DNA from 2 places in the Priestia sp. AB genome. Region 2 is predicted to be linked to the other one. Evidence: riboswitches for the same ligand, from Rfam matches in the RefSeq annotation. Region 2 holds a riboswitch; the other holds the start of a gene.
What was found. Region 2 has a riboswitch for cyclic di-AMP ahead of POF52_RS04980 (potassium channel family protein). Riboswitches for the same ligand answer to the same signal wherever they lie in the genome.

Region 1: it holds a riboswitch for cyclic di-AMP, as region 2 does, so the genes downstream of both, POF52_RS04305 (cation:dicarboxylate symporter family transporter) here and POF52_RS04980 (potassium channel family protein) in region 2, are expected to answer to the same signal.

What each region holds. Positions count from the first base shown of each region.
Region 1 is NZ_JAQMYN010000001.1:845,763-861,362, reverse strand. It holds gene POF52_RS04370 (DUF2515 family protein) at 1-821, shown strand, start outside; gene POF52_RS04365 (YozD family protein) at 880-1,050, opposite strand; gene POF52_RS04360 (hypothetical protein) at 1,316-2,002, opposite strand; gene POF52_RS04355 (YozE family protein) at 2,205-2,420, opposite strand; gene POF52_RS04350 (acyltransferase family protein) at 2,829-3,866, shown strand; gene dat (D-amino-acid transaminase) at 3,988-4,833, shown strand; gene POF52_RS04340 (YokU family protein) at 4,869-5,147, opposite strand; gene ablA (lysine 2,3-aminomutase) at 5,162-6,574, opposite strand; gene ablB (putative beta-lysine N-acetyltransferase) at 6,642-7,490, opposite strand; gene POF52_RS04325 (peptidase) at 7,516-8,781, opposite strand; gene POF52_RS04320 (3-oxoacid CoA-transferase subunit B) at 8,795-9,457, opposite strand; gene POF52_RS04315 (CoA transferase subunit A) at 9,442-10,143, opposite strand; gene POF52_RS04310 (aspartate aminotransferase family protein) at 10,144-11,493, opposite strand; gene POF52_RS04305 (cation:dicarboxylate symporter family transporter) at 11,602-12,006, opposite strand; cyclic di-AMP (ydaO/yuaA leader) riboswitch at 12,187-12,342, opposite strand; gene POF52_RS04300 (NAD(P)/FAD-dependent oxidoreductase) at 12,946-14,415, opposite strand; gene POF52_RS04295 (ATP-binding protein) at 14,634-15,600, opposite strand, start outside.
Region 2 is NZ_JAQMYN010000001.1:965,206-980,805, forward strand. It holds gene POF52_RS04935 (GntR family transcriptional regulator) at 1-249, opposite strand, end outside; gene POF52_RS04940 (acyl-CoA thioesterase) at 325-843, opposite strand; partial or broken gene POF52_RS04945 (D-cysteine desulfhydrase) at 994-1,981, shown strand; gene POF52_RS04950 (sensor histidine kinase) at 2,017-3,366, opposite strand; gene POF52_RS04955 (response regulator transcription factor) at 3,363-4,034, opposite strand; gene POF52_RS04960 (S1C family serine protease) at 4,257-5,531, shown strand; gene POF52_RS04965 (peptidyl-prolyl cis-trans isomerase) at 5,528-6,430, shown strand; gene POF52_RS04970 (Lrp/AsnC family transcriptional regulator) at 6,710-7,165, opposite strand; gene POF52_RS04975 (carboxymuconolactone decarboxylase family protein) at 7,286-7,744, shown strand; cyclic di-AMP (ydaO/yuaA leader) riboswitch at 7,860-8,004, shown strand; gene POF52_RS04980 (potassium channel family protein) at 8,129-8,788, shown strand; gene POF52_RS04985 (TrkH family potassium uptake protein) at 8,792-10,111, shown strand; gene POF52_RS04990 (YjcZ family sporulation protein) at 10,438-10,518, shown strand; gene POF52_RS04995 (YjcZ family sporulation protein) at 10,706-10,792, opposite strand; gene POF52_RS05000 (tetratricopeptide repeat protein) at 10,967-11,464, shown strand; gene ggt (gamma-glutamyltransferase) at 11,875-13,953, shown strand; gene rocF (arginase) at 14,391-15,290, shown strand; gene POF52_RS05015 (amino acid permease) at 15,522-15,600, shown strand, end outside.

The DNA.
Region 1 (15,600 bases), 120 kb from region 2:
TGGTTTCGCGGAACGGCGGCTATTATATGACAGATCTCTCCACTACCTTAATAAAATCCCTGCTTTCTCCAGAAAAACAGCACGCGTACTTCTTGTTTTTAGAACATTCCAACTCCGCCATTTTTCATGATGCTTACGCTCAGCTGTTACTCTATGAAAAAAGCAAAGAACAAAACAGCAATCTGTTTCATTTACTCTCCGCTTTTCACATATCTTCTTTTATGAAAGCTGTTTGGAATGACTTTTGGCAGCATAGAAACAAAACGCTCTTATCAATAGCTCTGATTGTGAACGAACAGTATCATATCGAAAAAAATGTTCTCTTTAAAAAAGAGTTTCAGCGGGATGTTCTTCACTCTTGGCAGTTTCACACTCAAAACTTTCTCGGTATGACTCAAATCGTCTTTCCCTATTATTCAGGTAATAACATTGATTTATGTGGAACAAAAGTGTATCATTTCGAGTCTGTCTTAAAACGGATTGAAGTGGGAAAAACTTTATACGTTCTTCTTTTTTATTCAAACTTGCATGATTCTATCTATACATTTAGCCTTAAACACCCCCACACAGGGTCTCGAAGCGATTATAATTCGGATATATTTACAAAGAATCGAACTCATTCTAAAAAGCTGTATAGCCCGACTTTAAATATGAGCTGGGGAGACCGTGTACACCTTTTTTTAAGAAAAGATGAGTGGTTTGAAGACGAAAGCATATTTTCTCTCCTTGAGTCTATTCCCGCTTCTTCCGTTAAAAAAATTCCCCTTCAGCATCATATAAAAGTGCAATCCGCTATTAAAGCTGCTAACCCTTTTTCATAGCCGCTGTCTCATAAACAAAACGACGAGTTTCCCCGTCGTTACAGATGTATCTATCTTTTTATTCTTCATCTTGCTCATCAATAATACATTTATCAATGAGATAATCAAAAGTTATATCCGCTAATTCGCCTAGCTCTTCTTCAGCGGGAACATAGCCTCGCTTGACTAGTTCATTGTAAAAGAACTCCGCAATTTCTTCCGTATCAATGACCACTTCGATTTCTTTCACAATATCACTCCTTATCCCGTTTGAACGGATTAGCGTACCTTATTTTTCTTAAAAATAGGTTCACTCCATCTTCTGCTTGAAGTTTTACCTTATACACATTTATGAACAATTCGGCAATAGTATGTCTAAAATTTCAGCAGTTTAAATAGAGAGGTAATTATACCCATTCTTTTTTCATTACCATTGCCGTATACACAATAAAAGATAGCTAAGAGAGATGTAATGATCTATCTCGGCTATCTTTTATTTATTAGGCATCTACCTGCTATTTTCCTTGTTCGGATTTTGCTATCTTTTTTAAATGTTTCAGCACTAAGTTCATGACTTCAGCATATTCTTCATCTTCAAAAAGCTCATACAAAAATTTATAATCATTGTACACATCTAAAAGACCGTTTATAATCTCATGCTTTTCTTTAGTTAACCTCACTTCTTCTTTTTCAGAACCGTTTTGTTTTTTCATCTTTGGTAGCAACTCCGTCTTTTTAATTTCTTTACCTAAATACAACATATCAACACTTTGAGCGTAATTTTCTGTTTCCTCATGAGGAGTTACGAGAATGAGTTCTTCTTCACTAGCCTCAAGCCATTCTCCATCTGTTACACGTGACAATTCATAGACAATATCTTCCCATGAATCCTCTTTATAACGCCATATTTCTGTTCGAATACCAATGATTTTAAATAACTCTTTTCCATAATTAAAAACCTGGACGATATCGCCGAAGAAAAATTTATACTCAAGCTCTACTCTTTCCTGTACTAATATTTGACCTTCATATTCTTCTAGAAGCTCAATTGTATCTTCTAAAAAAAGACCTTCACTATGGTTGATTTCGTATACAAAAATCCCATCCATCACTTTTATATCGGTAATAGTGCCAACGGTCCCGTATATTGTTACAACGACTGTTTCACCAATTCCGTATTTAGGTTTTTTCTTCCCTGCCATCGTCGCACCTCCTTAGTAAACATACACCTACTGAAAAGTTACAATATTATATGCAGTAACTAAAAAAGGGGAAGTATAACATCTTTAGAACCAAGCCTTTATTATCTATTGCCCTCTATCATTTTTACCCCTGCTGACTGCATGAGCTAAAGAAAACAAAAAAGCAGGCTGATGGATATCCATCAGCCTGCTTTTTTATTCCTCACGCATTATTTTGATAAAGCTCCCATGCTTCATCAAATACGGTCATACTTGATAAATAATGTCCGTTGAGCTCTAAATAAGAACTCAGTTCGTCATAATCTGTTGAAGATTTCGGGAAGCTGTGATCATCATAAGCACTTCGCGCAAACTCTCCCATTCGATCATGTTTTTTATTTGATCGGAATTTCATTATATAGTGATAAAAGGATTTCATCGTACTCCCCCTCCAGCGGTATGTGTATCTTTTCTATCATTTTTTCAAGAAATCTACAACTTTCTTCTTTGATATGTAGATGTCGAACACTGCAATATAAGTGGTTTACTGGACAAAAAATATTAAATTCATGTTACAGTTGCAAAACAAATTTCACTATTAGCGTAACGAATAAATATTGTTATATCAATATTTTTCTTTTTTCAAAAAGACATTTGTAACAAAAACACATCGTTTTTATAACAAAAGCATTGATTCGACAGGTTTCTCAAACCTTTATGTAATTGCAAAAAAGAAGAATTCATGTTTTAATTCCGTAGTGAAAGGTTATTCTAACAATAATCGCCATTTAAATAAATTTTGTTGGTGGGAGGTTTACATCAGCATATGTTGAGGAAAAATAATACTATGAATACTCGAAATGCTTACTTTGATAATGCTAAATTTGTATTAATTTTTTTGGTTGTATTTGGGCACATGATTTCTCCGTACCGAACAGATAGCAGCGGAATGCTGTCCATTTATCACTTTATCTTTATTTTCCATATGCCTGTCTTTATTTTACTAGCAGGTTATTTCTCAAAAAATTTTCATAAAAAAGGCTATTACAAAAAAATATTTACAAAGGTGGCTCTTCCTTACTTAGCTTTCCAAACTATCTATACCCTTTATTATAGTGTGCTTTATACAGATGAAACGTACACGCTTCAATATTTGGTTCCTAGATGGGCAATGTGGTTCCTACTGAGCTTAATTTTTTGGAAATTAATGCTTCCTTTCTTTGCGAAATTCCCGATGTGGATTAGCTTAACTGTCTCTATTTCGCTTGGACTTGCAATGGGCTTCATTGATATTGACGGATTTGATAAAATTCTAAGCATTAGCCGAATGTTTGTCTTCTTCCCGTTTTTCCTTTTAGGCTACTATTTGTCGCAGCGACAAGAGCCTTTTACAAATCTTTTGACAGCGCGAAATCGAATCATTGCATCCATCGTATTGCTAGTGACATTAATTGGAAGCTATTCTTTCTTAGACGACACGGCTTACACAGATATGCTGTATGGAACGAACACGTACGACAATGTGGCCGAATTTTTAATGCGCGTTTCTCACTATGGAATTGCTTTTCTTGTATCTTTTGCCTTTATGGCTTTAATTCCAACGCGCGGTTTTGCTTTAACAAGCATTGGACAGCGATCCCTATACGTGTATTTATTGCACGGCTTCATTTTAAAATGGTTCTTTACAACTGACTTCTCAAAAAGTCTAGAGCCAACCTCATGGGGAATTATCGTCTTAATCGCACTGTCCATTTTAGTAACGATGCTTCTCGGCAGCCGTATCGTCGATTGGTTCATCACCGGTACTAAGCTCATCGTCCAGTTTGTTACACCTAAAAAAGCCATTCAGAAATTTTCATTAGCTTTCAAACGTACGTTTTCATAAAAGTCATACTCCTAAAGGAGTATGACTTTTTTCATTTTCTTTGGAGAAGCCAAGTAAATAATTTCATTTTGCTGAATTTTATGTTAACGTTTTAATATCTAAAGGAAGGGAGTTTTTCAAGATGGAATTAGCATATTATGCTGGAGAGTTTAGAGATATTAATGAGGCTGTTATTCCAATTGATGAACGCGGTCACCAATTTGGAGACGGTGTTTATGAATTTATTCGCGTATACAAAGGAGTTCCGTTTTCAATTGAACGTCACTTAGACCGCTTAGAAAGAAGTGCAAAGGCAATCTTTATCGAGCTGCCGGTTTCAAGACAAGAACTAAAGGACATCATTCATCAAGCAATGGAAAAATCAACGTTAAAAGACGCTGATATTTATATTCAAGTTACGCGCGGGATTGCTCCTCGAAATCATTTATTTCCCGATGTACCTGCACAATTAGCACTCACAATACGCCACCCTCGCCAAACACCTGAAGAAGCCTATGAAAAAGGCATTTCCACGCTTCTTTTGGAAGACGAACGATGGGCTAATTGCTATATCAAATCATTGAACCTTCTTCCTAACCTTCTTGCCAAACAAGCTGCGGCTTCTAAAGGATGTAAAGAAGCTATTTTAGTAAAAGACGGATACATAACCGAAGGGTCAAGCAGCAATGTATTTGCGATAAAAGACAACGTCTTGTTCACGACTCCTGCCACAAGAAAAATTCTATCCGGTATTACGCGCGCTAACGTGCTGGAATGTGCGCAGGAACAAGCCATTCAAATCCGCGAACAAAATATGACTCCTTCCTTTTTAAAAGACGCTGATGAAGTTTTTATTACGAGCACGTCTGTTGGTCTCTTGCCCGTTTCGAAAATAGACGAAGTCGAACTTCCAACTTTCCGTCCTGTTACAGTGGCTTTAAAACACGCCTACAGCCTGCGCACTGCTGGAACAAAGGCTTATCAATAAGCAAAGCCGCCCCTTACAAAATAAGGGGCGGCTTTTTAGAATTTAAAGTAGTTGCGCTTTAATAATCTTGGCACTTTTAATAGCTCATCATACCGAATGGATTCATCAAGTTTTTTTGTATCGACAAGAAGCAGCTGTGTTTCCACTTCTTCTATGATCTCTTCTTCTTGATATGACATCCCGCAACCTGAACAGCTGATACATGGCATATGAGTAATTTCAATACTTCTCGTTCCATCTGGCAATTCCCAGTATGCGGTATTGGTTGTTTCTACTGCTTTTTCTTCTTCGCACCATGCGCATTGAACAGTCATATTACAGGACCTCCTTAAGATGATGGAGCATCGTCGCTTTTAACGTCTTTTTTCAATTGAGCTTTAAACTTTTTATCTTTTAATTCATCTCTTTTTTCACGTTTATCTTTTAGACTTTCGTGAGCACTGTCACTTTCATATGTTTTACGTCTTTTTACTCTCCCTAACCCTTCCGGTACAAGGTTGAATTGAGCATCATTCATAAGACCCGAGATGCCGATGGAAGAATCTTTAGCATCCGATGCTGGATAAACAGCTCGAAAATAATCATCTGCACGCCCAGGCACATAGCTTTCTGGCTCCGGATACGTCGTAATCACTCCTTCAAAGTTTCGCAGAACAACTTTACTTGCGCTTTGACTAATAATATAGTTTGGCTGAACTGCAATCTTTCCTCCTCCTCCTGGCGCATCAATAACAAACGTTGGAACAGCATAGCCAGAAGTATGACCTCGCAGCCCTTCCATAATTTCAAGCCCTTTGGAAACAGGTGCGCGGAAATGCCCAATTCCTTCTGACAAATCACATTGATAAATATAGTAAGGACGAACGCGTATTTTCACTAAATCGTGCATAAGCTTTTTCATGATAGCTACGCTGTCATTAATCCCAGCTAAAATAACCGCTTGATTGCCAACTGGAACGCCTGCATCGACAAGCATTTCACATGCTTTTTTTGTCTCTTCAGTAATTTCAATGGATGTATTAAAGTGAGTATTTAACCATACTGGATGATATTTTCTTAAAATGGCACATAAATTTTCTGTTATTCGCTGTGGAAACACAACGGGTGCTCTTGTGCCAATCCGAATAATTTCCACATGGGGAACAGCTCGTAAATTCTTCAAAATATATTCTAAAATGTTGTCATTAATCAGCAAGCCATCACCGCCTGAAATGAGTACATCTCGTACTTCAGGTGTTTTGGCGATATAAGCAATCGCAGCATCTAACTGCTTTTTTGGAACGCCCATTCCGATTTGTCCTGAAAACCTTCTTCGAGTACAGTACCTGCAGTACATGGAACATTGATTGGTGACTAAGAACAAAACGCGATCAGGATAGCGATGAGTCAGCCCTGGCACTGGAGAATCTTCGTCTTCATCTAGGGGATCTTCTAGATCATATTTTGTTTTATGAAGTTCTTTGCCAACCGGAACAGACTGCATACGGACGGGGCAGCGAGGATCATCTGGGTTCATCAAAGATGCATAGTAAGGCGTAATATTGAGCGGAATGGTTTTGGTTGAAATGCGTACTCCTTCTTCTTCCTCAGGAGTTAAGTTAATAACCTTTTTTAAATCATCTAATGTTCGAATTGTGTTTGTTAATTGCCAAATCCAGTCATTCCATTTTTCTTCAGGAACATCTTTCCATAACTCAATATCTTTCCAGTGTCGGGACGGCTTATATAAATCATATAACATACAATCGCTCCTTTATGAAGATTTACTATTGTTATATGTTACAGCCCATAAATTGGTTAATTATTTCTCACCCTTTACTTTTTGACAGATCCTTCACCCATACGTTCATATCTTCTAACGATTTATAAATGTAACAATTATTCGTTAACCTTCCCGTATAGGTATAGCCAAGCTGCTGAAAGGCGGCGTTCATCCCGAATGAAAGCGCTCTCGCTATTGTGTATGCACAAAAAATATGCCGCTGTTTTAGCTCCGCCTCTAGTGCGTTTAATAAATGCTTCATGAATCCATACTTTCGGTAAGCAGGGAGAGTCGCACAATCCGTTAGTTCAGCATTGTGATAGACATAGTCAATTTCAGCAGAAGCAGCGCTAACGATATCGTTCTTGTCAACTATGATATAAAACAAGCTATCTTCTTGAAGCAAATTAGAGAGATACTCTTCTTCGTAGAGGGGAGTAGGATACACTGTGAAGATTTGACGGTAGAGCTGAGAAAGTTGTTTAGCGTCAGATGAAATGGCTCGGCGCATGATCAGTTGATTCGATAATGAAGAATAATCAGATGTCGACAAATTCAACACATCTTGAAGCAGCTCTGTTTCTTTTAACGTCTCCCCGCTGTCTCGGCGGGATTGAGACGTATAGTAGCATAAAAGATACGCGTCGCTTCCGTTAAAATAGTAGGGAACAGTTGCTTCTAAAGAAAATCCCAAGCTTATCCAGTCCAGCAGATGTTCAGCACGTGCTTTTATAATCCACTTTTCGTACGTTTTCTTCTCAATTTCTTTATATATATAGCTGTAAATATCGTTTACATTTCCCCGGTAATCATCTATTCTCAGACGCTTGTTACATTCATCTAAAAAAAGAGTCATAGCAAAGGTTGGTTGACAAATATTTTCTTGTTTCCCCATTTGTTTGTATCCTCTCCTTTTTAGCTTAGTCCGCAATACTGCACCAGTCTGCTACAGTGAGAGCAATAATTTCTGCTGCGTCAAGCATCGTTTGAATACAAATATACTCATTCGGAAAGTGGGCCACTTCTGTTACTCCCGGTCCAAAAACAACTGTTGGAATATCCCCTACTTGTGACAGTATCCCTCCGTCCGTTCCCCAAGGAGATGCTTCAATGATCGGCTGTTTCTGTTTCACTTGATAAAAAGAGGACGAAAGAGAGGTCATAAGCGGATGCTCCAATTCAATTTCACCGGGAAGCCAGTGGGCCCCAAACCATTCCAAGTCGACAGGATGCTCAGCAAACCACTCATCACGCTGAGGCAAAAGTTCAAGCCAGGATTTCATTTCTGCTCTGACATTTTTCATTTTTTCATGCGGAGCAACTCCTATCCTGCCTTCTAATATCACTTGATCAGCGACTGAAGAAGGCCACGTTCCGCCTTGTATATTTCCGATATTAATCGGCACGGGAATGGGGATTTTATTATAGAGCGGATCCGTAATTCGGCTGTTTCTCTCTTTTTCAAGACCCTCAATATGTTTAAGCACGACAGCTGCTTTTTCAATCGCACTCACGCCTTCATACCGAGTCCCTCCATGTGCTGCTACTCCATGCACGGTCACTCGAAACCACATGGAGCCTTGCTGCTTAGGGAAGATCTTCATGTTGGTTGGTTCTGGAATAATGGCACCATCTGCTTTATACCCTCTAAGTACACAGGAAAGTGTTCCTGCACCTCCGCTTTCCTCTTCTACTACGCTTTGAAAAATAACATCTCCTTTTAGTGAAATATCTAGCTCTTTCAACGCTTGAATAGCTAAAAGTAACGACACATTTCCTCCTTTCATATCCGTTGCTCCGCGTCCATATAAGTTTCCATCTTTTACAACAGCCGTATAAGGGTCTTCCGTCCACTGTGAAAGATCTCCGGGTGGCACTACATCAATGTGCCCATTCAAAATAATGGATTTCCCTCCGCCTTTCCCTTTTAACACGCCTACCACATTCGGACTGTCTCGAAAAGTAGAACGGTTGGAGGCAAAAGCTTCATGGCTGCGAAGTATTTTTTCGTCCGGTTCCCATATATCAATATCTAACTGCAGCTGTCGAAGGCGTTCAATGACAATTGCCTGCGCATGCTTTTCAGAACCTTGTACGCTTGCTTCTTCTACGAAACGCTTGAGTAAACGCACTGCACTTTGACGATGCTCTGTCATCCAGTTATGAATAGATTGCTGTATGTTCATGTAATGGTCCTCCTTATGGTATCGTAATCAATTGATCACTCAGGCGAACTGTCGCTTCTGTTGAACTCAAAATATCCTCTACAGTATAAGGAGACATTAACTCTGTTAGAAGAAGCGCATCTTTTTCTACTTTAAAAACCGCCCGATCTGTAATAACTAATCCCACACAGCCCGAAGCAGTCAGAGGTAAAGAGCACGTCTTAACCAGCTTCGGTTCTCCTGTCTTGCTCGTATGATTCATTAGCACAATGACTTTTTTCGCTTTTTGAGCTAATTCCATCGCTCCTCCTATCCCAGGAACTCGCTTACCTGGCACAATCCAATTAGCTAAATCCCCTTTTTCACTCACTTCCAACGCACCAAGAATGGTCATATCGACGTATCCTTTTCGAATCATCGCGAAGGCTGTAGCACTGTCACAGTATGAAGCCCCTTGAACGGTAGTTGTTGGATAGCCTGCTGCATTGCAAACATTCTCATCTTCTTCACCTAAAGGAGGGGAAGATCCTAACCCTAAAATTCCATTTTCAGCATGAAACATCACATGAACAGCGCTTGGTACGTAATTAGGAATAAGAGAAGGAATGCCAATCCCTAAATTAACAATCATGCCGTTTTTGATTTCAGCCGCAGCACGTTTTGCAATACGATGACGAATATCTATTCCCAAACCCATTTCCAATTCACTCCTTTTGAAGGGACAATATAATCCACAAATACACCTGACGTCATCACGTTCTCTGGGTCAATGTCCCCAAGAGGAACAATTTCATCCACTTCAGCGATAGTTATACGACCTGCCATTGCCATTAACGGATTAGTGTTTCGAGCGCTTTTATCATAAAGCAAGTTGCCGAATGGATCTGCTTTTTTTGCATACACAAAAGCAACGTCGGCCGTGAGCGGCTTTTCCACTAAAAATGTCTTGCCGTCTATTTCCACTTTTTCTTTTCCAAATTGAATAATGTCATTTTCTATTCCTACATCAATCAGTACTCCTCCGAGTCCAACTCCTCCCGCTCGAATCCGTTCAGCAAGCGTTCCTTGAGGAGAAAACTCAACTTCCAGCTTTTCTTCTGTCATCAGCGTTCCAGCCACTGGGTTCGATCCAATATGAGAAGCAATCAGCTTTTGAATTCTTCCTTGGCTTACCAATTTTCCCGCACCAATATGAGGAAAGCCTGAATCATTACATATCAATGTAAAATTTGATTTTCCGCTTTCAATCAGACCATCAATGAGAGAAGGCGGGCTGCCTACTCCTCCAAATCCTCCTATCATCAGCGTAGCCGCATGATCCACGTATTCAATCGCTTGTTCCACAGTTGTGATCTTTTGAAATGAGTTTTCGACCTTTGTCACTCATTTCACCTCATTTCTCTGTTTTTCATTTTGCACTTCATGCAATGTTTTCGAAAGCAGATCGACCGCTTCATCAAGCTGACGATGAGTAATCGTAAATGGTGGCGCAATAATAATACCGTCTCCTTCTACTCCGTCTGTTCCTGCTTGTGAAGGATAAAGGAGAAGACCATTTTTTTGGGCTTTACTTATTACGCGCGCCGTCATATTTTCCGAAGATGAAAAAGGCTCCTTCGTCTTTGGATTTCGCACAAGCTCAAGACCAACTAGTAAGCCTTTGCCACGTATATCACCAATAATAGGGTAAAGAAGTTGAAGCTTCTTCAATTCCCCTACTAAATAGTCTCCTTTCAGCGCTGCTTCTTGAACAAGATCATGCTTTTCAATATAGGTTAAAACAGCTATCCCTACAGCGGATGACAGCGGATTAGCGCTTAGCGTATGTCCGCTCATAATTAATTTGGATCCGTTCATGATAGGTTCAATCGTTTTGCTGCTAGCCAACGTAACGGCTATTGGCGTATATCCTGCTCCCACTCCTTTTCCAAGCGTCATGATGTCTGGTTTAACTCCCCAGTGCTCATACGCAAACATTACGCCTGTACGCCCAACTCCAGTCATGACTTCATCCACAATCCATAACACATCATATTTATCGCAAATTTCTCTTATCACTTCATAATAACCGGGAGGAGGTGTAAGCGCTGCTCCGGCTGCTCCTACAATGGGCTCTGTAATAAAAGCAGCAATATGTTCAGGGCCGGTTCGTTTGATAACTGTTTCCAATTCGTTTGCACAAGCAAGATTACAGGATGGATAGGTTTGATGAAACGGACATCGATAGCAATAAGGAGGCGAAACCGAAGGATAATCTTCAAGCAAAGACGAGAAGCGTTTTCGTCTTCCAACGTGCCCTGACATAGACAGAGCTCCTATTGTAATACCGTGATAGCTCATCCAGCGTGACAAAACCTTTGTTTTGGTTGGCTTTCCTTGCTCTTGAAAATGCTGAATTGCCGTTTTCATAGCCGTTTCAGTCGCTTCTGTCCCGCTGTTAACAAAAAAGCTCCACTGGAAATGATTGCTGCTTAATTCACATAGTTTCTTAGCTAAGGCTTCTGTTGGATCACTTGTAAACTGCGACCGATATACAAACGCAACTTTCTGTGCCTGATCGGTCATCGCATCAATAATTTCTTTTACGCCGTGTCCGATACTTGCTGTAACTGCCCCCGACGAAGCATCTATGTACCTTTTTCCATCTTGGTCGTACAAATAAATTCCTTTTCCATATGAAATAACTGGGTAGTCGTCGTCGAGCAGCGGCTTTATTACATGAGTTTTATTCATTTCCGCACTCTCCTTTCAAACATACACTCTTATTAAACTGTATGCTGAAACGAAGAGTTTCTTGCCAATAAAAAAAGCCCTAGCATATAGCTAGAGCTTTTACGCTTATTAAGCTGATTGCGTTACAGATTTATCGATACGTTTTGCTTCTGACTCAGCCACAATAACGGCACACGCAGCGTCTCCCGTAATATTTACAGATGTACGAAGCATGTCAAGCAAGCGATCAATTCCAATAATCAATCCGATACCTGCTACAGGCAAGCCAACCGAACTCAATACCATTGCTAGCATAATGAGACCAACTCCCGGCACACCTGCTACACCTAACGTGATAGAGAAAAACACAATTGGTACAACAAGCATTTTAATTAAGCTTAAGAAAATTTGGCCAAGCGGTGTAAACAAGTACTTGTCCAGCGGAGCAAAAGCACTTGGAGCAAAAGCGTTAATCAACACTCCTACAACAGCACCAGCAATTAGCGCGATAATGATCTTTGTCGATAGCTTCATAGATTTACCCCCCGTAAATAAATTATATTAGAATAATTCTAACTACCATACTTATTTTACCATGCATTGAGAACGATAACACTCAAAATATACAATATATTAAAAATTTTCAGATTAATAGTTCAGGAATATTTTTAGCTATACAAAAAACCATGAGAATATCACGGTGTCATAGACCTGTTATTCCCTCACTGAATGCTTACGGAGTTAGCTGTCGGATTCGGGTATGTGAGTTACCCTACTTGATTCATTCAAGATTCACCCCAAGTACATTACTCATAAATTATGGGTCCCCCGTTCTCTTATAAAACAAAAGAGATTAAGCAAATAATTTTCTTTAATATTTTTGCATGATAATAATTGTTACTTTAATTAAAATTCATTTTATATGTTTCTGTCAACTTTTTATTCAAAAAAAATGCATGATTTTATCATAAAAAGTTGATAATTGTTATATTTTAAAATATTTACATCGTATTTCAATAAACCACAAATACTTATTTAACAAGACTTATAATCTAATAGATAAAAAATTAATTCAAAAAATAGTTTGTAAAGTGAACTTTCTTCTCATTAACTCCCATTCATTAATTCGCATAATTATTCTAATATCCGTGTACTTTATTGCTTTCATAAATATTTTACTCATCAAAAAATAACTCTTTTCAACTGCTGATTTTATCCTTGTATTGCTTGATATACCCTCCCTAAAATTTCACTGAATTTATTGATGCAAAGAAATGGACATTATCAATTCGCCTTATTCTATTTAATTCTGTTCACGATAGAAGGATGGATTCCGTAATATCTTTTAAAAAAGGAGCGGGTAATTATCATATAAAACTATCGGAGTTGGTGCGGTACAAGTTCTTTACTTTTTACTTATTCGCTCTCGTTATTTAACACATAAAAAAAAGAGGCCCTGACGGCCTCTTTTTTTTATACAGTAACAGGTTCAGAACTTGCTTTGCGATTCTTTAATTTTTCAACAATGTCACGCGCTACCCACACACCGCACGCACTTGCCTGCGCGAGCCCTCGCGTAATACCAGCTCCGTCTCCTCCCACGTATAAACCAGAAATTTCAGTTTCAAACTTATCGTTTAACTTCGGACGGGCGGAGTAAAATTTCGCTTCCACACCGTAAAATAGCGTATGTTCAGATGCTAACCCAGGCGTTACATGATCCAGTGCTTCTGTCATTTCAATTAAGCTTTTCATCGTATTATAAGGAAGTACTAAGCCCAAGTCACCAGGTACAGCTTCTTTTAACGTTGGTTCTAAAAAGCCTTCTTTAATTCGAGTCGCTGTTGAACGACGGCCCTTTAAAATATCTCCATACTTTTGAACAACTAAGCCCCCGTTTGACAGCATATTAGCTAATCTTGATACTTCGTGCGCATATTCGTTCGGCTGATCAAATGGATCCGAAAATTTATGAGAGACAAGCAGCGCAAAGTTCGTATTTTGACTTCCAAGCTTCGGATCTTTGTATGCGTGTCCATTTGCTAACATAATCCCTGAATGATTCTCTACTACCACATGTCCTGAAGGATTGCTGCAGAACGTTCTGACTCTTGTACCTACAGACGTATTATAAATGAATTTCCCTTCGTACAAGTGCTTGTTGATTTCTTCCATAACAACGTTAGATGTTTCGACTCGAACTCCGATGTCCACTTGATTGTTAATCATTTTTAAACGGCGTTTTTTTAGTAAGTCGCTCATCCACTTCGAGCCGTCTCGACCTGGTGAAACAACCACTTTATCAGCCGTAATTCTTTCACCATTCTTCAATTCGATACCGCGCACGATATGCTGACCGTCTTCTTTTTCTGTTATTAAATCGGCTACTTCCGTTTTATACTGCATATCAATTTTTTCTTTTAAGTATTCATAAATGCTTTTTAAAATTTCTAAATTTTGCTCTGTTCCTAAATGACGCACCTGGGCACGCAATAGCTTTAATCCTGCTGCGTATCCGCGTTTTTCAATTTCACGAACTTTATCAGTTAACGGATCCGTAATCGTATCGGTTGCTCCGTGTTTTAAATTAATTTCATCCACATATTTAATTAAATCTACCACCTGTGATTCAGACAGATAATCCGTCATCCAACCTCCAAATTCACTGGTGATATTAAATTTCCCGTCTGAATATGCGCCGGCTCCACCGAAACCATTTGTAATAGAACAAGCGGGCAAACAGCCAGCAAACTCTTTTTTGCCAACCGCAGGCGGACATTTTTCAATTTTTTTCTGAAGAATCGGACAATTACGTCGATAGATATCGTGTCCTTTATCGATTAATAAAATAGTTGCTTCCGGTAATTTTAACGTTAACTCATAGCAAGTAAAAATCCCAGCGGGTCCTGCCCCTACCACAATAACATCATAATTTGAGTTCATTGTACATTCTCCCATCATCTTTTTTTCTTTGGGTAAAAGATAAAAGTTATTGACCGAATTTTCTTTTTTTATTATCATTCGGTTATTTTCTAGCCATTTGATAATATATCAAAAACAAATCCTTTAGTCAACAATATACACGAACATTAAAATAAAATATTTAAAAAACATTCGTTTTTATTCCAAGTAAATAAAAACCAGTGAACGAATAGCAAGCGCTATGAAATGTTCACTGGTTCTTTAATGTACGGAAGAGCAATTTCTACTTTTGTTCCTACTCCTACTTTACTCGCAAATGAAATATGTCCTTGATGCTGTTCGATTATTCGGTAGCTAATCATTAACCCTAGCCCCGTTCCTGTTTGTTTAGTAGAATAAAACGGTTCACCTAGCCGAGCTAAAGATTGCTCATCAATTCCACAGCCTTCATCCTCGATAATGACCATGCCGTATTCATTTCTTTTCTCAACGGTGACTTTAACTGTCCCTTTGCTCATTGACTCAAGCGCATTTTGAATTAAATTAATAAAAACTTGTTTAAGCGCATTTTCTTCACAAAAGATTGTAATCTCATCACTAATCTCATTAATAATACGACAGTTTTTATAATTAGCGTGTGTATCTAATAATAATGTCACATGACGTATGATTTGATTGAGACTTTTGGGGTGGTATGAATTTTCAATTTTAGGCTTGGCCAGCGTTAAAAATTCTTGAATAATGGATTCGACGCGATTCAATTCTTCAAGCATAATATCATTGTATTCTTCGTTGTACTGTTTCGATGCTTTTAACAGCTGAATAAACCCTTTAATCGCCGTCATTGGATTACGAATTTCATGTGCTACTCCTGCCGCTAACTTGCTCACCATTGTAAGCTTTTCAGATTTGCTTGCCATTTCATCATATTTTTTTCGATCCGTTACGTCGCGAATAATATACTGAATGGCATCCTGTCCTTCAAACTTAATTTTGGTTGCCGAAGATTCAATAATGACGACTCCTTTTTTAGTCAATAGTTTCACATCAACACGTGGCCTCACGGACATTCCATTCATCAGCTGAACCATTCGTTCTTTTACGATTTCTAAATGTTCGGGGTGAATAAAATGAAGCCAAGGACGCCCGATATACTCTTCTTTTTTCTCGCCGCCAAGAAGTTTAACACCAGCGGGATTCAAATAT
Region 2 (15,600 bases):
TGGAGCCACTTTTGTAGAAGAGCCAGGTGTCGTTTGGACAAGGCCTTCATCTTCAAGCCTTTTTAATGCTTCTCGAACAGGAGTGCGGCTAACTCCAAACTGCTCAGCCAGTTCTTTATCCTGAAGCTTTTGTTCCGGCTGAAATTCAAGCATGACAATATTGTGTTTAAGTGTTTGATAGACTTCTTCCCTTAAAGAAAGTCGTTTGAGAGGTTGAATGTTATTTTTCATAAAACCAATATATCGCATATTACATTAAATAACAATGTGAAAACTAAAAAAACTTCGTCTAAAAAGCAGACAGCTGCTTTTTAGATGAAGAGCTTAATTACTGCTGCGCAAAGATTTAGATAAAATGCTCGCAATCGCTTTGCTGTGCTCAACCTGCGTTTTTTTGGACTCTTTTCGTTCAAGAGCTACTTTTTGAAGGCTTTTTTCTTCTTCAGTTTGAGCAATAACTTGAGGAACGGAGGCAGGTTTCCCGTTTTCTAACGCAACAAAGGTGAGAAAAGAAGTAGCTGCAATACGCTTAATGCCCGTTAACAAATTTTCGGCAATCACTTTAACAAAAATAATCATGGAGCTTTTTCCTGTGACAACAACGAATGCTTCATATGAAATAAAATCTTCTTCGGTGACGGGTTCGATAAAATCAACGTGATCAATGGAAGCCGTAACACACGTCTTTCGGGAATGTTTAGCTGCTGAAAGAGAAGCCGTCATGTCCATGTCAGCGACAATTTTCCCCCCAAAAAGGGTGTGGTGATTGTTTAGGTCATTTGGAAAAATGTGCTGTGATTTGACTACTCGTGAGACGCTGCAAAGTACTGCTTTTTCACTCATTGAAAACACTCCTTCAAACTGTTTATATGGTTTAATGTATGTTGACTACTTGTTCTTATGTATACAAGTTATAGAAAGCCCTTTCGTAAAAAGCTCTTCAAAAGCTTCTATATGGTAAAATAGAACAAATATGAAAGAGAGGATGAGAGCATGAACTTAACTCAATTTTCTAGAAGGAAATATACGGATTCCCCTACACCTTTAGAAAAGCTATCGGTTTTATCTCAGCAGTTAAATGGACCTTCAATTTATATGAAGCGAGATGATATGCTTGGACTGACAGGGGGCGGAAATAAGACGCGCAAGCTTGAATATTTAGTAGCTGATGCAAAAGCGCAAGGAGCAGACGTGCTTGTAACGTGCGATACAATCCAATCACTGTCGTTTGACGCTCGCTGCGGCTGTAAAAGAACAAATGAAATGCGTGCTCGTATTAGAAGAAGGCGAAAATAAAGCAAGCGGTCAGCCCACAGGAAACTATTTTCTTTATCATTTATTAGGCGCTCATGACATGCGGTTTGTCGCTGAAGGTTCTGATTTGACAGCCGAAATGAAAACAGTAGAGCGAGAGCTAATTGAAAAAGGTCATAAACCGTATTTAATTCCAGTAGGAGGTTCGAATGTTATCGGTGCAACCGGATACGCTGCCTGTGCACAAGAACTGCTTATGCAAAGCTATGAGCAGCAAATAAAGCTTAACCACGTAGTTTGTACAAGCGGCAGCGGAGGCATGCATGCAGGATTAGTGGCAGGCTTTCAAGGTCTTCAAAGTGACGTATCTGTTATTGGAATGAATGTCAGTCGTGCTAAAGAAGAGCAAGAAGTAAAAGTTGCCAAGCTGACGAGTGAACTTTATGATCATTTACATAGTAAAACGCCTTTTAAAAAAGAAGAGATTGTATGTATGGATGAATACGTAGGTCGAGGGTATGCTGTTCCGACAGAAGAGATGGTGGAAGCAGTCAAACTTGTGGCCAGTACGGAAGGGATTTTATTGGATCCTGTGTATACGGGAAAAGCGATGGCTGGTCTAATTGATTTAATTCGAAAAGGTTATTTTAATAAGGATGAAAATGTGGTGTTTGTCCACTCAGGCGGTTCACCGGCTCTTTATGCCTATACATCAATTTTTTCATAAAAAAGCAAGGGATTCGAATCCCTTGCTTTTTTAGTTTATATAGGAATAGTAAGTGAAAACGTTACTCCGGTGTCTGTGTTTTCAGCCGTAATGGCTGCATCGTGCATCGTAACAATACGCTTTACGATACTTAAGCCGATACCGAATTCACCGTTTGCTCCTTTTTTAAACGGTTCAAACAAGTGTTGAAGCACGCTTTGATCAATCGGCGGACCATCGTTGCTGATTGTACATTGAACGTTCGTTTGGTGTTTAGCAAGTGAAAGTGAAACCTTCGTCTCGGCATAGCGCAGCTGATTGTCGAGTACATTTTCAAGAACTTTTGTCCACAGTTCTCTATCTCCTTTAATTGTTGCGTTTTCGTCGTCAAATTCCCACTGTATTTCAGGGCGTCTCCACCGCAAGCGATCCACTACTTCATGAAGAAGTGCAGTAAAATCAAAGTCATCTTGTGCAAGCTGATGAGTGGACATATAGTCAAGCTTGGTTAAGTAAAGCAAATCGCGGATTTTTTTCTCAAGATTTTTGGATTCATCTTCAATAACTTTTACCGTTTGAGATAAATCACCTTTTGGATAAATGCCGTCTTGAATCGACTGAGCGTAGCTTTGAATCACCATAACCGGTGTTTTTAAATCGTGTGAAATATTTTGAAGCAGCGTTTGCTGTGCTTCATCTTTAGATACGAGCCTTTTGCGCATTTGCTCGATGGAGGCGCCTAGCTTGCCAATTTCATCGGAACGGTTGACTGCAACGGGCTCATGCCAATTTTGTTCGGCAATTTTTTTCACATCTTTTTCAAGCGATACAAGCGGCTTGCTTAAATATCTTGATAGCCAAATAGATGGAAGCCAGCTGAATAGAAATACAATTGAAATTACAAGAAGCAGCTGTTTAAACAGAGTAGAAGTGAGCGCGTTGCGATACGTATCCCACGAAAATGAAAGCAAAAAAGCAGGCTGTCCGTTTACGCTTACTTTTCGAATTACATAAAAAAGCGTCCGGTTGCCAAGATCTTTTTCATAGCGAGCGACGATTTTTCGCTGGCTGATTGCATCTTCCTGGGCTTTTCTCAAAAAGTCTTGAGGCAACACCCGTGATGAAAAATAAGAGATATCCGCATGTTCAGGCAATAAAATATGATCGACGGTTCGATTTCCAAGTGTTGGTTCACTGTCTTCATTGCTAAAGTAGTATTCACCTGAGCGGCTGGGCAGTCCGTATTCTTTTAAAATATGCTGTTCATTTTCAATAGTGGTATAAATTTCATTCGTGAAGAACTGCCTGAGCGTCGTTGGGAATAAAATAGCGAGCAAAATTGAAATAAGCAGTAGAATACCGGAGATGACGAGCCAAATTTGAAATGCAAGCGACTTGTTTTTCATGCTTTCATCATCCGGTATCCGTATCCGTAAATCGTTTCAATTCGTGCTTGCGGCATTTTTTTACGCACGCGCCTTACTAAATCATCCACCACTCGGTCTGTGCCGAAATAATCTTCTCCCCAAATGAGATTCAGCAGCTGCTCCCGTGAAAAAGCCTGTCCAAGGTCTTTTGAGATAGTGACGAGAAAATCAAATTCTTTAGACGTTAAATCAATCGGCTTTCCATTTTCACTGACTGTACGGGTATGTAAATCGATTTCATAAGGAGTCAGCGTAATGGTGCCGGTTTTCTTTTGATTGGAACCATATACGCGGTTTAGCAGTTTGTTTGCTCGAATAACTAGTTCACGAGGCAAAAAAGGCTTTGATAAATAGTCGTCGCTGCCCATTTCAAGCCCAAGAACCCGGTCAATATCGGCATCGCGGGCTGAGATGAAAATAACAGGCACATGTGGCGTTTGCTGCTTGATTTCGCGAATGAGCTGATACCCGTCAATATCAGGCAGCATAATATCTAAAATCCACAGATGCGGAGGGGTTGTAATCATTTCTTTGGCGTCCGTGCCGTTAAAAAATGAGCGAACATCCCAGCCTTCTTTTTGAAGGTAAAGGGTTAAAACTTCGTTTAAATTTTGTTCATCCTCTACTAAATATAGTGTAAAGCTCAAATTTGACACCTTCCTCTGAATATATGAAAATTAAGGTAAATAAAGCATATTACGCCATATGTGCGCGTTTCTCTAAAGGTCTATGTACCCGCTATTATACTACGTGTTTGCTGTTATAAAGAAATTTTTCACAATTTCACACATTGTTTTGATACTTATCCCAAACTTTTATTTTATAGTATAGATAACATAAAATTTGCTACGTTAAAAGGAGTGTTTTTCATGGATCCACGTGATTATGAAAGAGAGCAAGAACGAAAAGAAGAATATGAAAACCGCCAGCAGCGCTACGATCAGTATCAGCCTGCGTCATCATCACAGCCTCCAAGAAGACGCTTATTTCCAGTGATTGCATCTTCTATCGCCGGAGCAGTGCTAGGTGGAGGAATTGTGCTATACGGTGCTCCGCAGCTGGGGTTAATGGATTCAGCTGATACGCAAACAGCGAATCAAACAACGCAGACTCAAACCGCAACAACAACGAGCACAACGCCTCGAACAGTAAGCACAACCGTGAATCAGTCAGATCTTGTTTCAGTTGTAAATAAAGTATCAGCTGCTGTTGTAGGCGTGAACAATATTCAACAGCAAACAAATCCATTTTCTGGAGATACCCAAACGCAAGAAGCAGGAACGGGTTCCGGTGTTATTTTCAAAAAAGAAAATGGAAAAGCATACGTTGTGACCAATAACCACGTTATTGACGGCGCAAGCGAAGTAGAAGTGTCACTTTCAAACGGACAAAAAGAAAAAGCTAAGATTGTCGGAGCTGATGCGCTAACGGATTTAGCGGTGCTTGAGATGTCTGACAAAAATGTTGAACAAGTGGCGAAGTTCGGGAAATCATCGGATTTAGTAGCAGGTGAAACGGTGCTTGCAATCGGAAATCCTCTTGGTGAACAATTTTCTCGTACGGTCACACAAGGTATCGTGAGCGCAGCAAAACGCTCTGTCCCTATTTCAGAAAATTGGAACGTAGATGCAATTCAAACGGATGCGGCGATTAATCCAGGAAACAGCGGCGGTGCCTTGATCAATTCTTCCGGTGAAGTAGTCGGTATCAACAGTATGAAAATTTCAGAAGACAATGTAGAAGGCATCGGCTTTGCTCTTCCAAGTGATGAAGTGCAGCCGACGATTGAACAGCTGATGAAAAACGGAAAAATAACGCGTCCATATATGGGGGTAGGTCTTCAAGATGTAGGTCAGCTTTCAGCTGCAACAAAACAAAACCAGCTAGGCCTAACCAGCGATACGTCTGAAGGAGTTGTCGTAACGACGGTTGAACCATTCTCTTCTGCTTCTGATGCAGGTTTACAATCAAAAGACGTGATTGTTGCCATCGATGGAAATGAAGTCAAAACATCCAGTGATTTACGTCAATATCTATACACAAAACGTAAAGTAGGAGACACGGTAAAATTAGACGTGTACCGAAATGGAAAAAAACAAACTATTTCTCTGAAGCTTTCAGAACAGCAGGATAACAATGGATGAGTTCAACACCGTTAAAGCTGCTACTAGCAGTATTAACAGCGTTCGGATTTTTAACCGGCTGCGGAGGGAAGCATTCAAACACGATGTTTCCTTCTGTAGAAATTAGTCAGCTATCTTCTACCAAAGAACTGGCAGCGTATGAGGGAGGCAAGGTGACAGGAGCTGAATTCAACCGTTTTTTAGCCGTTGAAGGGTTCTTAAATCCAGATGCTCCGCTAAATGATACAAGCTACCGCAAAGAGTTATTGCGGCAGCTTGTTATGCAAAAAATCTTAATTTCACATCTAAAGACAAGCGATAAAGTACAAAAACAAGTCGAGGATATGTGGAAGCAAATTAAACGCTCATATAACGAGGATACAAGAAAACAAGGTTATGAAGTGTTAAATATTCGTTCTAGTGATGTAACCAACCAGCTAACGAATCAGTTTAAATTAGAAGAATATTTCCGCAAACAAATTACGTCTGATGAACTAACTGCTTACTATAAACGTATTGAAAACGATCTAACGCGCGTATCTTTTACGCAGCTGGCTTTTTCTACTTTACATGATGCCGCTGCCGCTGCGGCTGAACTGCAAAAAGGAACATCTCTTCAGGACGTTCAAAAAAAATATGCTGATGTCCAGACAGTCAGCAAAATAGAGAATGCTGATAATCTAAAGCTTTCAAGTCTATCTCCCTCTTTTATAGATGTTTTAAAAAAACAGCACATCGGAGAGAGTAGTGAGCCCATTAAAATGGGTAAAGTCTATTATATTCTTATTTTAAAACAAAAAGATAAAAAAACGGAATCAGAAGTCAAAGAAGAAATGATGAAAGAACTTGTTTTGAATCATATCAACCGGTATATGCAGGATGAACTGCCAAGGTTTCACGTGACTTTCAGCCTTAGGTAGTTCCCTTTTATATAGATTGATTGTTTTCAAAAAACAAGCAGGTAAAAGAGCTTTCTATTAATAGAGAGCTCTTTTACATTTTTAAGTAGACAGAAATGTCGTCACCTGATAAAATGAAGTTGTAAAACTTTCATTATTCGGAAAATTTATACCCTCCAGCTTTGGAGGGTTATTTTTTATGCTGTTGGACGAATAAAAGAGGCTGGGACAAAAGTAGTTTAGTGGAAAGAAAATCCGAACGATCAATCCAATCGTTGGGATTTTTTCGTTACGTTTCAATCACTTTTCATCTTTTAAATGACGCAATAATGCAGGAGCCATCTCCACGTGAGAAAGGGCGATGTGTGAAATCGTTTTGGCATAAGGTGTAATTTCGTTAATAAATTGTTCGAGTACGTGCAGGTGAGGAAGCTGAAGCTTTGTAATAAAGCAGGCTTGCCCGGCGATGCGTTCACAGAATAAAGCGTAGGGATACTGAGAAATAAATCGTTTAAAACGCTCGTGCTCTCCGTTTTTCATCGTTACTTCAATAAAACATGACACGGGCAAATGCAGCTTTTCATAATCAATATCAATCGTATACCCTTTTATAACGCCAAAGCTCTCTAGCTGTCGTACTCGCTCTGCCACCGAAGGAGGAGACAAGTTAATTTGTTTTCCTAGCTCTCGTAAGGAAAGGCGGCTGTTTTGCTGCAGCGCCTGCAAAATCGATAAATCAATTTCATCAATTTTCAATTGAAAACCTTCTTTCTCATTAACGTTTCATTTGATTAGTAATAGTAGCTAAGATGTTTTATCTGTAATCTAAAATTTCCATTTTTCTTACTATAATAATTAAAAAGGAGTGAGTAAAAAATGGCAAGAGTTTTGTTAGCAAACGAAGAGGGAACAAATTTTGAAAAAGCATTGAATTTAATTCCGCATGTAAAAAGATTGTATGATGAGCTTTACGACACGCTTTGGAACAGCGATATAGTAGAAAAAGAGACTAAGGAAAAAATAAGGCTTTATCTAGCAGGTGTTAACGGCTGTGAGACGTGTATGAGCATGTCATATGTAGGCGATGAGACGCTTAATCAAAAAGTGTTAAGAGAAAAAGAGCTGGAAGAAAAAGATCGACTGCTGTTTCGATTTATTGATGTATACCGGGTGCGTCCAAGGGAGTTGACGGATGCTGATATGAATCAATTAAAGAAATTTTACAGTGATACGCAGCTGTTAGAGCTTTTAGCTGTTATTAATTTATTTGATCAATTTCACAAAATGATTGTCAGTTTAGATTTATATGATTTTTGCAGCTTGCAGGGCAAGTGAGGTCTTCGCTAAAAATATCTTGACAGACAAAATCCACAGGAGTAAGATAGCTTTCGTAAAGTGAAACGTATCATGAATCGAATCGATTATTCTAAAAAATAGATCATAGACATTTAAATAAAAATCGCTTAATCCATTACGGAGCGGAGGACCCATTATTTACGCACATATTGTGCTCCGGGGTGAATCCTTAAAAAGGTAGGGTTACTCTTAAAACCCGAACCCGACAGCTAACTTCGCAAGCGTTTTGAGGGGGAAGAGTGTGGAAAAACACAGGAGCCTTCCTGTGTTTTTTTGCGCTTTTTTTAAGAAAAAGATGTAATTTTTTAGAAAAAGTATAAGCTAAGAGAACACACAGCAGTTGAAGAAAGGAATAAATACATTATGAAAAAACAGTTTGCTGTATTGGGATTAGGTCGTTTTGGAGGCAGTTTGGTTGAAGAGTTTGCTAATCTGGATGTGGATGTGCTCGCTATTGACCGCAATCAGGAGGTAGTAAATAAATTTAGCAACTCAGCTACATATGTTGTGCAAGCAAACGCGATTGATGAAGCTAGCTTAAAGGGGCTAGGTATTCGCAATGTTGATCATGCTCTTATTTCGTTTGGAGATGATATCGAAGCAAGCGTGCTGGCAACGATGCTTTTAAAAGATATGGGCGTTAAGCAAGTATGGGTAAAAGCAGTGAATATGTATCATCAAAAAGTGCTCGAAAAAATAGGAGCGGATAAAGTCATTCACCCTGAGCGCGATATTGCTAAGCGTATTGCTCATCACGTGGTGTCAGAAAAAATCATTGATTATATTGAATTGTCAAAGGATTATAGTATTGTCGAAATTGTCGCCTCTAAGAAACTTCATAATAAAACGCTGTTTGATTTAAACATTCGTGCCAAGTACGGCTGCAATATTATCGGCTTTCAGCGAAAAGACGGGGAAATGGTGATCTCGCCTACCGCGCATGAAATAATTGAACAAGGAGATATGCTGATTGTCATCGGACATAACCGCGATTTGAACCGTTTTGAAGAAGAAGGAGTTTAACTTATGAAAAAACAAATCATTAAACTCACTCCTCCGCAGCTGCTTGTCTCCATTTTTGGCGGAGGAATTATTATTGGTGCTCTTCTATTGATGATGCCTTTTTCTACTACTGAGCCAATCGGGTGGGTAGATGCCTTTTTTACGTCTACTTCCGCTATGACAGTAACCGGCTTAGCCGTCGTAGATACAGGTACCCGTTTTACCGTCATCGGTCAAATCATTATTATGCTGTTAATTCAAATAGGCGGTCTTGGCATTATGTCATTTGCCGTGTTGATTTTTATGATGCTAGGTAAAAAAATTGGATTTAAAGAGCGTATGCTCGTTCAGCAGGCATTAAATCAAACGAGCGTCGGCGGAGTTGTCCTGCTAGTTAAAAGGCTGTTTATCTTTTCATTTTTAATTGAATTTGTTGCACTTATCTTTTTAGCAATACGCTGGGTTCCGGAATTCGGATGGTCTAAGGGGCTGTTCTTTAGCTTGTTTCATTCAATTTCGGCTTTTAATAACGCAGGGTTTGGGCTACTGTCTGATAACTTAGTGCAGTATGTTGGAGATCCTATTATTAACATAACGATTTCTTTTTTGTTCATCATTGGTGGGTTAGGGTTTACCGTTCTTGCTGATATGTGGGTGAAAAAATCGTATAGAAAACTAACGCTGCATTCAAAAATTATGATTATCAGCACGTTTGCGATTAATGTGACTGCCATGCTTTTTATTTTTTTCTTAGAGTACAGCAATTCGCATACGCTCGGAAATTTATCATTAGGAGACAAAGTATGGGCTTCTTATTTTCAAGCGGTAACGACAAGAACCGCGGGATTTAATACAATTGATTTAGCTCACCTGCATGACGCAACGGTCTTTTTAATGGTCTTATTAATGTTTATTGGTGCAGGAAGTGCGTCAACAGGAGGCGGTATTAAACTAACAACGTTTGTGGTGATTGTTTTTTCTGTATGGGCATTTTTACGAAGCCGGGAAGATATTGTGCTATTAAAGAGACGACTTCTTCCTCTTCACGTGTTTAAGGCACTAGCCATCACGATGATTTCAATTATGTTTGTATTTGGAGCCATTTTCCTGTTAAATATTTCGGAAAACCTGCCGTTTGTAAAAATTATGTTTGAAGTTGTTTCTGCGTTTGGAACAGTAGGTTTATCGATGGGAGCAACTCCTGAACTTTCGTACTTTGGACGCGTGATTATTATCTTTATCATGTTTTTAGGAAAAGTGGGGCCATTAACGCTTGCGTTTTCATTATCTAAGCAAAAGCGTGAAGCCGTTCGTTATCCAAATGAAGATATAATGCTAGGGTAGAAAAATCGCCTTCGATGAGGCGATTTTTTTATATTATTTATACGTTCAAGACATATAAGAGGTTACGCACAAAACAGTTGCGATGAATAAAAAGAAGGCAAAGACAAGAACAATGGGCAATTTAGAATGTCGGCGCATTAAAGGCCCCCCTTTTTTATAGTAAAAAAATCTCTTACTATATATAACGAAAGAAACAAAAATATGATTCACTTTTTTGGCGGAATTTGAAGGTTTTTCCCGTTAAAAAAATCCGCACCCCTGTCCTAAACATTTTGCCAAGCTGTTGTATACACTAAAAGCAGATAACAGGAAGTGAGGGATGGTACGTGGGAAAACAAAATTTTGCGTTAATCGTTGTGTTATTTGTTTTACTTGTTATTGTAGGTGCGTCTGGCTTTCGCTTTTAAACGTTAACTTTATTTGCGCATAGCCCCCGTCAAAAAGGGCATACTAGGCGGAAGTGAAAACCAAAAATTTCTTCAATATTGCCGAACAATGAGTTCCTCTACTCATTCATCTAATCGGTATGTAGCCATGCGAAAGCATGGTTTTTTTTGAAATAAGAGGATGAATGATGTTCATCCCCTCTAAAAATTAGTAGTAGCAAGAACATCCTACGATTACTAATAGAATAAATAAAACAACGATAAATGAAAAACCAAAACCGCCTTTTGCGCCCATATGTGTAACCTCCTTTAATAAAATTCTCTATATCCTATGTACTAATTGGGTTAAGTGATTGAGAAATTTGCCTGTTTTTTAACGGTAACGATCTTTTGAGAAAAATGAAGAACACTTACTTTTTTCATTTTTGCAGAAATCCTTTATGATAAAGAGGAAAAGGAGGGCAAAGTGGTGGGAATACATGTAGAATACGTCATGAATCAGCTAGAAGAGGGTAAGTGGAAAGAGATCAAGCGCGAAATTCAACAAGAAATGAAGAAAAAACCTCAAGCATCTGATTTGTACTGTTACTTAGCGGTTTGTTTAGCAAAGCAAATCGAAGAATCAATTATTTTTGAAAAAATGGTATTAAATTTAGAAATGGACAGAGCTCTTCATCAGGCATTAACATTAAATCCATCTTCAAGCTTGGCGCACTTCGTTCGAGGAATAAAATACCGGGAAACTCCGCTTATGTTTGGAGGGAATTACGAAAAATCGCTGTCTTACTTGCAACGGGCACAAGATCTTGGCTTTGAAGGGGTTATGCTGCCGCTCGAACTCGCAAAAACCTATATTCAATTAAAAGAAATGGAAAAAGCGAAAGAACAAATCGCCTATGCCTGGGAAATCAATCCTACTCACGCGGATATTAAAAAAGTCGAAAACATGCTGCAAACAGGACGGTGAATCAAAAGTCCTGTTTTATTTTTGGCTTTTAGGAAACATATGCTGATTTTCATAAAGAATTGCTTTTTATATAACAATGAGAATATTTATAGAAATTTTAAGGAGTGCATGTAAGTCCAACGACTTCTTAACTGCTAGATTTTCTACATTATTAGAGCGTTCAGTCTACATAATTCCAAAAATAGTAAGAAACTATCAGCCTATGGATAAATTGTTAGAAAATATAGATAATTGTAAATAGATAGAGAGAAAAGTTAAACATGCGACTAACTAAAAAAAGCAAAGGTCTGATTTACTTTGCTTTTTATTTATACACATATGTAAGAAATATCATAATAAACCAATTTATTTCTTGCTAAATCCATCGTTTCAGACGATGTGAAATAATGTATTTGAAGGAGGAGACCCAGGTGAAGGTTATGAAGATGTTGGTTATTGCATTATTTAGTTTAAGTTTAGTTGTCACACCAGCTGCTGCTGAAGTTCCGGGTGTCGACCATTCAATGAAACGAGGTGCTACACAAGGAATTGTAGCGGCATCTCACCCGCTGGCTGCTGAAGCGGGAAGGAAAGTTTTAGCTGAAGGCGGAAACGCTGTGGACGCGGCAGCTGCCATTCAATTATCTCTCAACGTTGTGGAACCGATGATGTCAGGTATCGGCGGCGGCGGCTTTATGATGATTTATGAAAAAAAGAAAGATAAAATTACGATGCTAGACAGCCGTGAAATGGCACCAGCTGATGTCACGCCTAAGCTGTTTTTAGATTCAAAGGGAAAAGTCATCCCTTTCAGTAAGCGTCACATAACAGGAAAAGCAGTTGGAGTTCCTGGTACGCTAAAAGGGGTAGAAACAGCCCTTAAAGATTATGGAACAATGGACTTATCAGATGTTATTAAACCAGCTATTACTCAAGCAGAACAAGGAATCAAAGTAAATTGGTCGATGGCTCAGTACATTGATGAAAATGCGGACAAGCTTGAAAGATACCAAACGGCCGGTAATGTATTTGTGCCGAATGGCAAGCCGTTAAAAGAAGGAGATAAGCTTGTTCAGCCGGATCTTGCTAAAACATTAAAGCTTATTCAAAAAGAAGGGTCAGACGCTCTTTATAAAGGAGAAATTGGAAAAGCGCTTGTTAAAGAAGTTCAAAAACGCGATGGAAGCATGACCATGGATGATTTGAAAAATTACGTTGTAAAAGAACGTGAGCCGGTTAAAACAACTTACCGAGGCTACGATGTGGTTAGTGCGGCTCCTCCTAGCTCCGGCGGATTAACCGTTCAGCAGATTTTAAAGCTAATGGAAGGTTATGATGTAGAAAAAATGGGTTCCAATACGCCTCAGTATTTGCAGCATTTAACGGAAGCGATGCACTTAGCTTTCGCGGACCGCGCGGCGTATATGGCAGATGAAGACTTTTACGAAGTGCCGAAAAAAGGACTGTTAGATGAAGATTATATTAAAGAACGTCGTAAATTAATTAATCCAAACAAAGCAACGCCTAATGTCAAAGAAGGAGACCCTTGGAAATATGAAGGAAAAGAAAATCCAAATAAAGCAACAGTAAAGGAAGAAAATCCAATCGGCCAAACGACTCATTTCTCTGTTGTAGACAAATGGGGAAACATGGTTTCTTACACGACTACCATTGAACAAGTTTTTGGTTCAGGAATTATGGTTCCTGACTACGGATTTATGCTCAACAATGAAATGACGGATTTTGATGCCACTCCGGGAGGTGTGAACCAGGTTGAGCCTAAAAAACGTCCTCGAAGCAGCATGTCTCCAACGATGCTGTTAAAAGACGGAAAGCCGTTCATGGCAATTGGTTCACCGGGAGGCCCAACCATTATTGCGTCTGTAGCAGAAACGATTATGAATGTTATTGACCATAAGATGCCGATTCAAAAAGCGATTTTAACACCTCGTATTTATTCAGGCGGCTATCCAACCGTAAGATGGGAACCTGGCTTTAGCCAAGATACAATTCTTGAAATGATGGCTAAAGGACATGCGTTTGAGGAAAAGCCTGAGCATATTGGAAACGTTCAAGCGGTTATCTATGACTATGAAACGGGGAAAATGTACGGAGGCGCTGATAATACGCGCCAGGGCACGGTATTAGGAGTAGACGCAATTAAATATGTATCCAAACAGCCAAAACCAATTAAAGAAGAGAAAAAAGGAGAGTTTACAGTTGAAGTCAACCGTGCCGTTTATCCATTTACTGATAAGCAAGTGAAGCTGATTGATGGAAAGCCTTACGTTCAATCCGATCGCCTGCTGTTAGGCTTAGGCGTCGTTGATTCGAGTGACTTAAAGCTGTATAAACCAAATCATCACTCTTATTTATCAGTTATCAAAGTAGCCAAATCACTTGGCTACAAAGTGAAATGGGATGACCAAAAGAAAGTGGTTTCATTAGAAAAAGATCCTGGTGAAGACGATACAGGCGATGATGAAGACGGAGACGTTATTACAAATTAAAAAAGAGACTGGGACAAAAGTATTTTAGGTGAAGAAAAATCCGAACGATGAATTGAGATTCTTGATGAAGAATCCAACTCGTTCGGATTTTTTTATTGGTATGACAAACTTAGGTTTTCTGTGTGTAGTTACTTCTAGCTGTTGAATGGAATTTGTTATGTCGCAATCTCTTTTTTATGAAAGCAAATAAAATTGGCGATTTTAAACGAAACGACAAAAAAGTTTGCATGGTTTGCCAAAAAGTTGTAGAAATCGACAGTTTTTTTGGCATGTGTAAGAAAATCCGTGATAAAAAGACTGATAGAATGCTACAAACAAAGTTGGCATCATTTTTGCATAAGAAATAGATGAGGGGCTGTATCAATGAAAAAAATACATAGTTAAATAACTACCTATGTTTACTTCACACAGAATAAAATGCAACGGAGGTATAGAAAATGAAAAAAGACATTTCAATTATCGGTGTACCCATGGATTACGGACAAACAAGAAGGGGTGTAGACATGGGGCCAAGCGCGATCCGCTATGCAGGCATGAATACACGCTTAGAAGCTCTTGGCTATACCGTACACGATGAAGGCGATATTAAAGTAGAAATTAAAGAGCGGGCAGACGTAGATAAAAATACGAATTTGAAAAACTTAGCGGCTGTAGCCAGCGGAAATGAACAGCTTGCTGCAAGAGTTGAAGAAGTGAGAGAGCAAGAACGCTTTCCGTTAATATTAGGCGGAGACCACAGCATTGCAATCGGAACACTTGCAGGAGTCGCAAAAGGTTCAGAAAATTTAGGCGTTATTTGGTATGATGCTCATGGTGATTTAAACACAGCTGAAACATCTCCATCAGGCAATATTCACGGCATGCCGTTAGCGGTGAGCTTGGGTATTGGACATCCTGTACTTTTAAATATTGGAGGGTATACCCCAAAAATTAAACCTGAAAATCTAGTTATTATCGGTGCACGCTCATTGGATGATGGTGAAAAAGAGTTAATTAAAGAAAAAGGAATTAAAGTGTATACCATGCATGAAATTGATCGTTTAGGTATGACGCAAGTGATGAAAGAAACGATTGATTATTTAAGCGGTACAGACGGCGTGCACCTGTCGCTGGACTTAGACGGCTTAGATCCGGATGATGCACCAGGCGTAGGTACACCTGTAAAAGGCGGCATCAGCTACCGAGAAAGTCATTTAGCAATGGAAATGCTAGCGGAAGCAGACATGGTGACATCCGCTGAATTTGTAGAAGTGAACCCCATTTTAGATCAGCATAACAAAACTGCAGAAGTAGCGGTTGCGTTAATGAGTTCATTGTTTGGCGATAAGCTTTTATAAGAAAGAGCTACTTACAGGTATCGTGTAGAAGAAAATCTGTTATGATCCAATAAACGGTCATGCAGGGCTAATCGGCTGCCATCCTCGCTACGGGGCTGGCGCCATTTGAAAATCATCCGGCATCAATGGACTTCAGTCATGAAGAGCTACCTAGTAAGCGGCTATAAAAACAAAATAAACCTAAAAAAATGAAAGCGATTTCATTTTTATGCAGCAAAGGGAGGAAATGGGATGAATATTCCACAGGGACAGCCAGGAGAATTAAAAAGAACGATGAAAACAAGGCATCTTTTTATGATATCACTAGGAG